3 regions of the Cohnella yongneupensis genome follow, and region 2 is predicted to be linked to each of the others. Evidence: a T-box and tRNA genes for the amino acid it is inferred to sense, from the RefSeq annotation. Region 2 holds a T-box; the other regions hold tRNA genes.
The links. A T-box is a leader RNA that pairs with one kind of tRNA and senses whether it is charged. The one in region 2 lies ahead of argS (arginine--tRNA ligase), so its partner is inferred to be a tRNA-Arg.

Region 1 (3,278 bases), on a different contig from region 2:
CGGCGCTCACCAAGCGCTATTTAAATTCGAAGACGTCCGCATCATGAGGGACATGCGCAACTCGGTCAATCGGATCGTGAATTGCGAGACCGCCAACTTGAATAAGACGATCGGAGCCGCCGTACGGCAGATCGACAACATAAAGCTGTTGCAGAAAGAAGTCGGATTGCATAATTTGCCTGATAAATTGCGCGAAGTCGCGGAAATCCGCCTGCAGCATCCCGACATGAATTTGAAAGAAGTCGGGGATTTGCTCAAAGGCCAAGTGAGCAAGTCCGGCGTCAACCACCGATTGCGGAAATTGGATGAATGGGCTGAAAAAATCCGAAACGGCGGCGCATAAGCGTATAGCGTATTTGGTTTGTTCAATGTTATAATAGCAAAGAAACGATGCACGGGGTTCCGAAAAAGCGGGACGAACAAAGATAGGGGGTAGCCGTTCCATGACGAGACAGCCGGTGGTTGTTCGGCTAAAAACGGGGCTTCACGCCAGACCGGCGGCACTATTCGTGCAAGAAGCCAATAAATTCTCCTCTGATGTATTCGTGGAGAAGGATGACAAGAAAGTTAACGCCAAGAGCATTATGGGTATCATGAGTCTTGCGATCAGCTCGGGGACCGAGGTTGCTATCAGTGCGGAAGGTTCTGACGCAGAGCAAGCTGTAACCGCTTTAGTGCAGCTGGTAAGCAAGGAAGAGCTTGAGAATCAATAATATTACTTAGCAAAAAGCTCCCATTATGGGAGCTTTTTGCATCTTAATCCTAATATTGAACAAGGACGTAGCCGCTTCTTACATTAGCTGCGTCCTTGCTATTTGCGCACAACAAAAAACCGCCGTCCCCTAGGGGGCGGCGGTGCAGCGAGCGGTTCTCTTAAGCCTCTTGATAATCCAATTGACGTATGGATATGGCTTCTTCCAGCAACTCTATGAACTCGAGCGATAAATTCATCTTCTTGGCTTCCCGGTACACTTCCAGCAAGTGCTCATCCCGTAGCGGACGAAGCAAGGATGCTTTATCGCTTAACCGGCGTGCTGCGATCGTGTCGGTGGGTACGTGGCCGGGTTGTCGGAAATGCGTATTCGGCTCGATATGGCTGCTTACAACGTACGGATAGGACCGTTGATTCATGCAGGATCCCCCTCTTCCAGCGTTCCTAGGCGATGATAGAACTGGAGGGATATGGTATTCCCTCTTTGTGATAGCATACCATGGATCGTCCTTGTCGGAGAGGGGGCATTCAAAGATTTGAATTTGTCTTGACACAATCGCGTCGTTGTAGTATGGGTTATCCGCCGACTTTTTCGATTACTTTGTCGATGAGGCCGTATTCACGCGCCGTCTCCGCTTCCATGAAGTTATCGCGGTCGGTGTCTTTCTCGATGCGCTCGATCGGCTGACCGGTACGTTCGGAGAGAATTCCGTTAAGCTTGTCGCGCAGCTTCAAAATGCGACGAGCGCGAATTTCAATATCGCTGGCTTGGCCTTCGGCTCCGCCGAGTGGCTGATGGATCATGACTTCGCTGTTCGGCAAAGCGAAACGCTTGCCTTTGGCGCCGGCCGCGAGCAAGAACGCGCCCATCGAAGCAGCCATGCCTACGCAGATCGTGGACACGTCAGGTTTGATGAATTGCATCGTATCGTAGATGGCCATGCCGGAAGTGATGGATCCGCCGGGGCTATTAATGTAAAGGTGAATGTCTTTTTCCGGGTCTTCAGCTGCAAGGAACAGCAACTGGGCGATGATGGAGTTGGCGACTACGTCATTCACCTGCGTACCCAAAAATACGATACGATCCTTCAGCAGACGGGAATAAATATCATAGGCTCTTTCCCCGCGATTACTCTGTTCGACGACCATTGGAATGAAACTCATGTGTGACGTCCCTCCTCGTGATTGGGTTTATACATGATCATAGCGAAATCGGATGCAAAAGTCAAAGAACGTCAAAGAGGCGAAAACAAAAAACCGACCGTATGGAACGGTCGGTTATGCTGTATGCTATGGGTTGGCTTGCAAAAACGAAGATTGGCGCGCCCGTGAGGAATCGAACCTCAATCTCAGCCTTCGGAGGGCTGCGTCATATCCGTTGGACCACGGGCGCATGCTTTGATTTATAAAAGGAACCGATAGCCGCTTATGCGTGACAGCAAGAGTTATTATAGGTCATACAGGTATGAAAAGCAAGCGATTCACAATGAGTATATTTGTGCATTTCGTGGACATTGCTGTTGCAAGCGACCGCGATTTTCGATAATATAGAAGTGGGACTTAAATAGAAGTGGTGGGACAATTCGCGTCCAGCGAATCTGAATCGCATGAGTGCCGAGGATGACTGTCGGTTGCCGGGAGGAAACGCGGATACATGCGAAAAATCGTAGAAATACAAAAGAAGCTTATACCCGATATTCTTCAGACGATGGAGAAGCGGTACGACATTTTGCGGCACATCTTCGTGACGGGAACGATCGGCAGGCGAACGCTGGCTTCCAGCGTCGACTTAACGGAGCGCGTGCTGCGGTCGGAGCTTGAAGTGCTTCGTTCGCAAGGGCTTCTCGAGATCGGGACCGCCGGGATGGCGTTAAGCGATGCCGGACGGCAACTCGTCGAAGAGATGGAGCCGATCGTTAAAGAAATGTTCGGGCTATCGGATCTGGAAGAAGCGGTTCGACAAGCTTTCGGATTGAAGCGCGTGATCATAGTGCCGGGCGATTCCGACACCTCCGATCACATTAAACGCGAGATGGGGCGAGCGGGCAGCAGAGTGCTGCGCGAGAGCTTATCATCCGGCGATGTCGTCGCAGTGATGGGCGGCTCGACGATGGCTAGAATGGCTTCGCAATTCGCGGCGCCGGTCCAGCTTCGCGACAACTGGTTCGTACCCGCGCGCGGAGGGCTAGGCGAAAGCGTCGATTATCAAGCGAACACGATCGCCGCCGAACTCGCCAAACGTACGGGAGCTCGCTATAGGATGCTTCACGTACCGGATCATCTCAGCGAAGAAGCGTACCAGACGCTGATGCAAGAGCCCAACGTTCGCGAAGTCGTCGATATGATCCGCAGCGCAAGAATCGTCGTTCACGGAATCGGCGATGCGCTCACGATGGCACGCAGGCGCAAGCTGAACGACGGCACGAAGAATGAGCTGTTGAAGGACGGCGCGCTAGCGGAAGCGTTCGGTTACTACTTCGATCGCAACGGCAAAGTCGTGCATCGGATGGCGACGGCGGGCTTGCGGCTGGAAGATATCGAAGCGGCAGGCATCGTAATCGGCATC
Region 2 (3,278 bases):
ATCATTGGTCAAAATACGCTCGTTCCGATAAAATCGATTGAACGTCTTTGCCAAGTCCAACAGATGGCGGGCAACCACCGACGGCTCGTTCAACCGTACAGCATCACGCACCGCATCCGGGAAGCTATCGATCGTTTTTAAGCATGCCCATCCATCCGTACTAACTGAACTGAATACTTCTAGTCCGTCTAGATGAAGACTCGTAATACCTGCAGCCTTTCCTTTTTCAATAAGCCTGACCGTCCTAGCATGAGTATATTGGACATATGGGCCGGTATCACCTTCAAAACGGAGCATTTCGTCAAGCGCAAAATCAATCTCTGACATTCGGTTTCCTCTTAGGTCGCCGAAGATCACCGCCCCGATACCTACGGCTTCTGCCACATGAATGGCTTCGTCTGGATGCAGGTTGCTCTTCGACGCTGCTTCCAGCGCTTTTTGCACCGCTTCGTCTAGAACCTCGTCCAGAAAAACAACCTTTCCTTTGCGAGTCGACATCTTCTTCCCTTGTATCTTCATCAGACCAAACGGAACGTGCTCGCAATTCACTGCCCACTCGTGGCCCAATCGGCGAAGGACGGCAAATACCTGGTCGAAATGCAATGCCTGTTCTGCCCCTACGACATAGAGCATTCGGTCTGCATCCATGACGGTTTTTCGGTAAATAGCTGTTGCAAGATCACGCGTCGGATAGATCGTCGTACCGTTGGATTTCAGAATTAGGCAAGGTGGCAATCCTTCCTCCTCCAGTCTTACCACCTGGGCACCATCACTTTCCTCCAGAATGCCTTTGGCTCGCAGTTCGTCTACAACGGGTTCCATCTTATCATTGTAGAAGCTCTCCCCCAATGTGTGGTCAAACGTCACGCCCAGGCGAGCGTAGACACGTTCGAATTCCTCCATACTCACCCCTACAAAATAGCGCCAGAGCCTCTCAGCTTCCGGATCTCCCTGCTCAAGCCGTCTGAACCAGTCCCGTCCTGCGTCCACGAGTGCTGGATTGCCTTCCGCTTCTTCATGAAAGCGAACATAAAGCCTTAGACTCTCCCTGATCGGTTCGATAGCCAGCTTATCTTCGTTCCCCCATAGTCTGTATGCTTCCATCAGTTTGCCAAACTGCGTACCCCAGTCTCCAATATGGTTCACCTTCACTACGTCCCAGCCACATGCAGCGTATAGGTTGGCAAGTGCGGACCCAATGACCGTGGAGCGCAAATGACCAACACCGAATGGCTTCGCAATGTTCGGAGAGGATAAGTCGATGACCACACGTTTCCCGTATCCAGCATGCGAACTGCCGTATTTCGGCTTGGTCGCGTCTGTTGCGATTCGTAGCCCCCAAATCTTCGGTTCAAAAAACAGATTTAAATAGGAGCCAAGCGCAACAGCACGGATCCCCTCAACGGAGGCATTGCTACCGGGTATGTTCAGCTTATCCGCGAAATCTATCGCGATGGTAGCCGGTGACATGCGTAGGATCTTAGCAAGAGTGAAGCAGGGAAAAGCAATATCCCCCATTTCCGGACGCGGCGGTAGTTCGAGTAAAGCCATCAAATCTTCACGGCTAAGTCCGGGAACATGTGGCATTAATGTATCGGCCGCGGCTTCAAGAATTCTCATGACGGTCATGCCTCCTTAATAAAAAATAAATAAACCCCCGTCTCGAATAAGAGACGGGGGTTAGTCCGTGGTACCACTCTTCTGGAACGACACCGAAAAACTTCACCCATTACAAAGGGTAAGAAAGGCAATACGTTCCACTTGATGCGATAACGGCAACTGCCGGGCCGCCCTATAACGGCCCCTTGGGCCGGTTCAGACAGCCAACTCCCGGGTGCGCTTCCTCCGCGCCTTAGCACCGGCTTCCACCATCCCCGGCTCGCTGAAGCAATCTAACGCGGAATACTCTTCCGTTCATCGTCGTTCACTATGAATGTTATTAGTATAGCCAATTTACCAAAAAAAGCAAGATAGCTGCTTGGGATGTCGTACGTACATGGGTAAAAGAGCTACCTAACTCCTTCAGTTATCGTTACCGTTAGGAATGATTAATTACACGTAATTTTCTAAGTCAATCGAGTCATTTAGCAGCATTTATTGATAACCATTGAGGTATGGCGGCTAAAGGATTGTGCTCCCATTTATATAGTCTTTCGACTTCTTCTTTTGACATCTCTTCTCTATCACCGCTAACTTCAAACCAGTATGTATTGTACTCCGCGTACATTTCTTCGATATGCTTAATGCTAAGACCTGATGACACGATTGCATTCATAATATCCTGCAAACGCCATGTATAGGTTGGTATTACCCCATGAGGCCCTATTGAGTCATACGGCCTTACGACAGAAATTTGCTTCGTATCGTCTCCGAAAGGACGCGTAAATGGGTGAACATCATACATTAAATAAGTGCCATTGTCTTTAAGTACTCTATGAATATTTTGATACATGGAATTTAAATCATTAATCCATACATGAACTCCATTTGAAGTGTAGACCAAATCATAGTCATTGCTTTTTATTTTGCCTAATTCCATCGTGTCATCGCAAACGAATTCAATGTCCCAGCCGTGCTTTTGAGCAATCCCAGCACCATTCTCCAATTGCCGTTCCGAAATATCGACTGAGGTCACTGTCGCTCCCATCAAATGAAACGCAAAGACAGCATGGTTATCACCGCTTGAAGGCACACAGATTCGCTTACCCTCCAAGCTCGGAAATCCCTCTTTAATCATTGCATAAGTCGTATGATGAAATGCTGATTCAGGTCGAGCTATTAACTTTGAAATACGCTCATCTGAACGGTATTTTGCAAAATCTGTGTCAGACCATTCATTCCAAGCTTCTTTTACTTTATTGTTTTTACCCATAAAAATTCAAACCCTCCCTATAAAAACTAGCAGATTCGGTTTTAATGTGAATGAAATTATTGTCCCAAAACCGAACCATTCTCACTATCGTGTCCCGTTAGTCCAGGCTATGTAACTAGATGTGACTATCTAGGGTTGGTCTTCATTTCATAGATTTTTTCGAGCGTATGGACACATTTCATCTTCTCGTTATCCGCCTCTGTGTGGAGATACCACTCCACAAGCCTGTACCCGAATACAAGAAGGATTATTTCGTAGACACAATGATCGGTGATACGGGATACATCCGCATATTCCGAAAAGCCTTTGTAATACGCGGGGACGCATCGCCGGTAGTGTTCAACCATGTGATCGATATCCGCTTCATCCGCGATCAGGCTTGCGAGATCCTCGCCCAGATAGCCCC
Region 3 (3,278 bases), on a different contig from region 2:
TAGCGTCGATATCTTTCAGGCCGAGCTTGCCGAAAATCGCGACCAAAGCAGCGGTAGCCGCGGACAATAACGCATATACGAGCCACATTCCCATAGTTGCATGTACCTCCGTTTTATTATCGCAACGCATGACTTTTCTCTTATTTTACCTGACTTGGCCATCGTTAGCCTACGGATATGAGATAATAAGGCAGCATTGCGAAAAGCAAAGCGAAAGGATGGATGCTTGGATGGCTGTGAAGAAGATTAGATGGGGAATCGCGGGGCCGGGATGGATTTCTTCCCTGTTCGCCAAAGATTTGGCCTTCGCGGAAGGCGCCGAATTGGTTGCCGTCGCGGGGCGCGATCTCGGCAAAGCGGAAAAATTCGCCCGGGAGTACGGCGTTCCTAAAGCATACGGAAGCATGGAGCAGCTGGCGCAAGATCCGGACGTCGATATCGTGTACATAGGCACGCTGCACCCGATACATAAGGAGAACATGCTGACGTTCCTTCGCGCGGGCAAAGCCGTATTGTGCGAGAAGCCGTTTACGATGAACGCGGATGAAGCGGAAGAAGCGATCGCGTGCGCGAAGCAGAACGGCGTGTTTTTGATGGAGGCGATGTGGACCCGTTACTTGCCTGCGATTCGCAAAGTGCGCGAGTGGCTCGCGGAAGGGAAAATCGGCGAGGTGCGGCTCGTGAAGGCGGAATTCGGCTTTAACGTCGGCTGGCAGCCGGAAGGCAGGTTGCTCAACCCCGCGCTAGGAGGAGGTGCGTTGCTGGACGCCGGTATTTATCCCGTCTCGTTCGCTTCCATGGTGTATGGGGTGCAGCCGGATAAAATCATGAGTACGGTCAGAATCGGAGAGACAGGCGTGGATGAGCAATTTTCCTTACTGTTCGAATACGCGGGCGGACGCACCGCATCGTTGCATGGTTCCGTGCAGCTCGGGATGGTTAACGACGCCGTCATATACGGAACGAAGGGACACATTCATGTACCGGGTTTCCTCGCCGCGCGGTCCGCGACTTTGAATGTCTCGGGCGAAGAGCCGGTCACGATCAACGACGATCGCAAGGCGCACGGCTTCGCGTTCGAAGCGGAAGAAGCGATGGCATGCCTCCGCGAAGGACGCCTGGAAAGCGACGGCTTGAAACTGGACGAGACGGCTAAGATTATGAACACGCTGGACAGCATTAGATGGCAATGGAACTTGAAGTATCCGTTCGAATAAAAGCAAAAGCCCGCGAACCTAGGTTCGCGGGCTTTTGCTACGCTATATAACTTTTGCATACATTCGTGTCAATGGCGTCCCAGGAGGGACTCGAACCCCCGACAACTCGCTTAGAAGGCGAGTGCTCTATCCAGCTGAGCTACTGGGACACGCGAGAGCTATTGTATCACAGATTTATTTTGATACGCAAGGCTATAGTTGGTATTTATTTTATCGGCTTCACGACGGGGAAAGCTTGATAAGAACGTTTGTTCGTAATATAATAAGAACAAATGTTCCTGTTGGAGGCGAATCTAGTGTCTATCGAGAAATTCATCGGACGGATCATCGAGCTCATTTACCAGGACAGCAAGGGAAACATCACGAAACGGCAAATTAGCGTTTATCAAGTGGATCGAGGGAAGCTTAGGGGGTTCGATACGGTCAAACAAGCGTACCGGACGTTCGCGCTGGAGCGAATTTTGGCGGCTCGTCCTGTCAGCGGCTTGTAATCTGCTTGCGGATTCCCGATTAGGCAATGGCTCAAGCTTCGAACGGCGCATTTTTCCATTTGCCTTGCTGTTCGTGCTATAATGCGGTGATAGATGGAACATGCCGCGTTGGACGGCTTGGAAGGGGGAATCCCCATGACGGAGCAACATAAAGATAATCTCGTCTTATTTCCGAAGACGCTTGACTACTATCAGATTCAATTGACCAAGATGTTAGAGACGGAACGATACGGCGACGCGAAGGGATTGCTCGAGTTTTTGCTGCAATGCCATGGCGATGCCGAGCGTCATCATACGGAATGGCAAGCGCTGCTCGGGTGGCTGGACGCCGCCTTCCCGGAAGCGGTCAGCGGGTTGAACCCGGACGGGTTGCTCGAGGGTGAAGAAGAGGAAGACGAGCAGGAAGAAGACGGCTGGCTGAAGCGGAAAGTAATTGACCGCGTGCAGACCGATACCGAATACATACCGAAGCTGTTGGCCTCTCTTTACAACGGGGACGATCCCGAGCAACAGTTGCTTGCGCTCGGGCAGCTCATGCACGTCGAACATCCGGACATCGAGAACGCGCTCAAGCAATGGTTGGCACGGCAGCCTTACTTGCCGTCCGTCCAGTTCAGAGCGTTGCAGGCTTTGCGAAAGCAAGGAAGCAGCGGGCCTGTTATGTTTTGGCGCGACGGGGAAAGCTTGACGGTAGAGGCCGGCGATACGCCGCTTGCGTTTGCCGAATTCCCTCCGGGCATTCACGATGTGCTGGAGCGCGTATATCAAGCCGCCGAAGTGTCCGATCCGACCCTCAGCTACTTCGCGGAGGAAATGTGGAAGGAATGCGTGCAATCGGCTTACGGGTCATCCATGTACAGAAGCATGATCGACGGCAGCGACAGCATATCCGACCTATGGGCTGCGGCGCTTCACCAGCTTCTTCTGGAGAAGCTCCAAGGCAAGCAGAACGACGAGTGGATTAGAGAACAATACGGCATTACGGCCGAGCTGCGCTTTCGTTACGAACAAGCGCTCAGGTGGCTGCGCCAATACGCCTTGGAGCCTCGCAATTCATGATGAGTGGTTTTTCCTTGAATGGCGGTCGATGTTGTTTTATAATAGAATGGTTTATGTAATGGCCGCATAAAACGCGGCAAGAAGTTACGGAGGGGAAAGCATAATATGAAAGCAAACTGGGAAAAAATAGAGAAGAACATCGGTGTCCTTGACGTCGAGGTCGATGCGGACCAAGTAACGGTCGCATTGGACAAAGCGTTCCGTAAAGTCGTTCAAAAAGTGAACGTACCTGGATTCCGTAAAGGCAAAGTGCCGCGCGGCATTTTCGAAGCTCGTTTCGGTATCGAAAGCCTGTACCAAGACGCGATCGACATTTTGTTGCCGGAAGCGTATACGAAAGCCGTTGAAGAAGCCGGTATCGAGCCGATCGATCGTCCCGACGTGGACGTCGAGCAATTCGGCAGAGGACAAGCTTTCAAATTCAAGGCGAAAGTTACCGTTAAGCCTGAAGTTAAGCTTGGCGCATACAAAGGTCTTGAAGTGCCTGTAGAAGACGCTGCCGTAACCGAGG

Region 1: it encodes a tRNA-Arg, which carries the amino acid that the T-box ahead of argS (arginine--tRNA ligase) is inferred to sense. The anticodon was not compared.
Region 3: it encodes a tRNA-Arg, which carries the amino acid that the T-box ahead of argS (arginine--tRNA ligase) is inferred to sense. The anticodon was not compared.

What each region holds. Positions count from the first base shown of each region.
Region 1 covers NZ_JBHSNC010000045.1:110,248-113,525, reverse strand. The annotation lists gene whiA (DNA-binding protein WhiA) at 1-343, shown strand, start outside; gene ACFPQ4_RS14950 (HPr family phosphocarrier protein) at 444-713, shown strand; gene sda (sporulation histidine kinase inhibitor Sda) at 874-1,131, opposite strand; gene clpP (ATP-dependent Clp endopeptidase proteolytic subunit ClpP) at 1,289-1,876, opposite strand; tRNA gene ACFPQ4_RS14935 (tRNA-Arg) at 2,031-2,105, opposite strand; gene ACFPQ4_RS14930 (sugar-binding transcriptional regulator) at 2,367-3,278, shown strand, end outside.
Region 2 covers NZ_JBHSNC010000044.1:11,010-14,287, reverse strand. The annotation lists gene argS (arginine--tRNA ligase) at 1-1,620, opposite strand, end outside; T-box leader at 1,667-1,927, opposite strand; gene ACFPQ4_RS14525 (class I SAM-dependent methyltransferase) at 2,081-2,872, opposite strand; partial or broken gene ACFPQ4_RS14520 (aminoglycoside phosphotransferase family protein) at 2,998-3,278, opposite strand, start outside.
Region 3 covers NZ_JBHSNC010000024.1:72,747-76,024, reverse strand. The annotation lists gene ACFPQ4_RS07610 (EamA family transporter) at 1-94, opposite strand, end outside; gene ACFPQ4_RS07605 (Gfo/Idh/MocA family protein) at 231-1,217, shown strand; tRNA gene ACFPQ4_RS07600 (tRNA-Arg) at 1,290-1,366, opposite strand; gene ACFPQ4_RS07595 (hypothetical protein) at 1,514-1,708, shown strand; gene ACFPQ4_RS07590 (hypothetical protein) at 1,844-2,767, shown strand; gene tig (trigger factor) at 2,873-3,278, shown strand, end outside.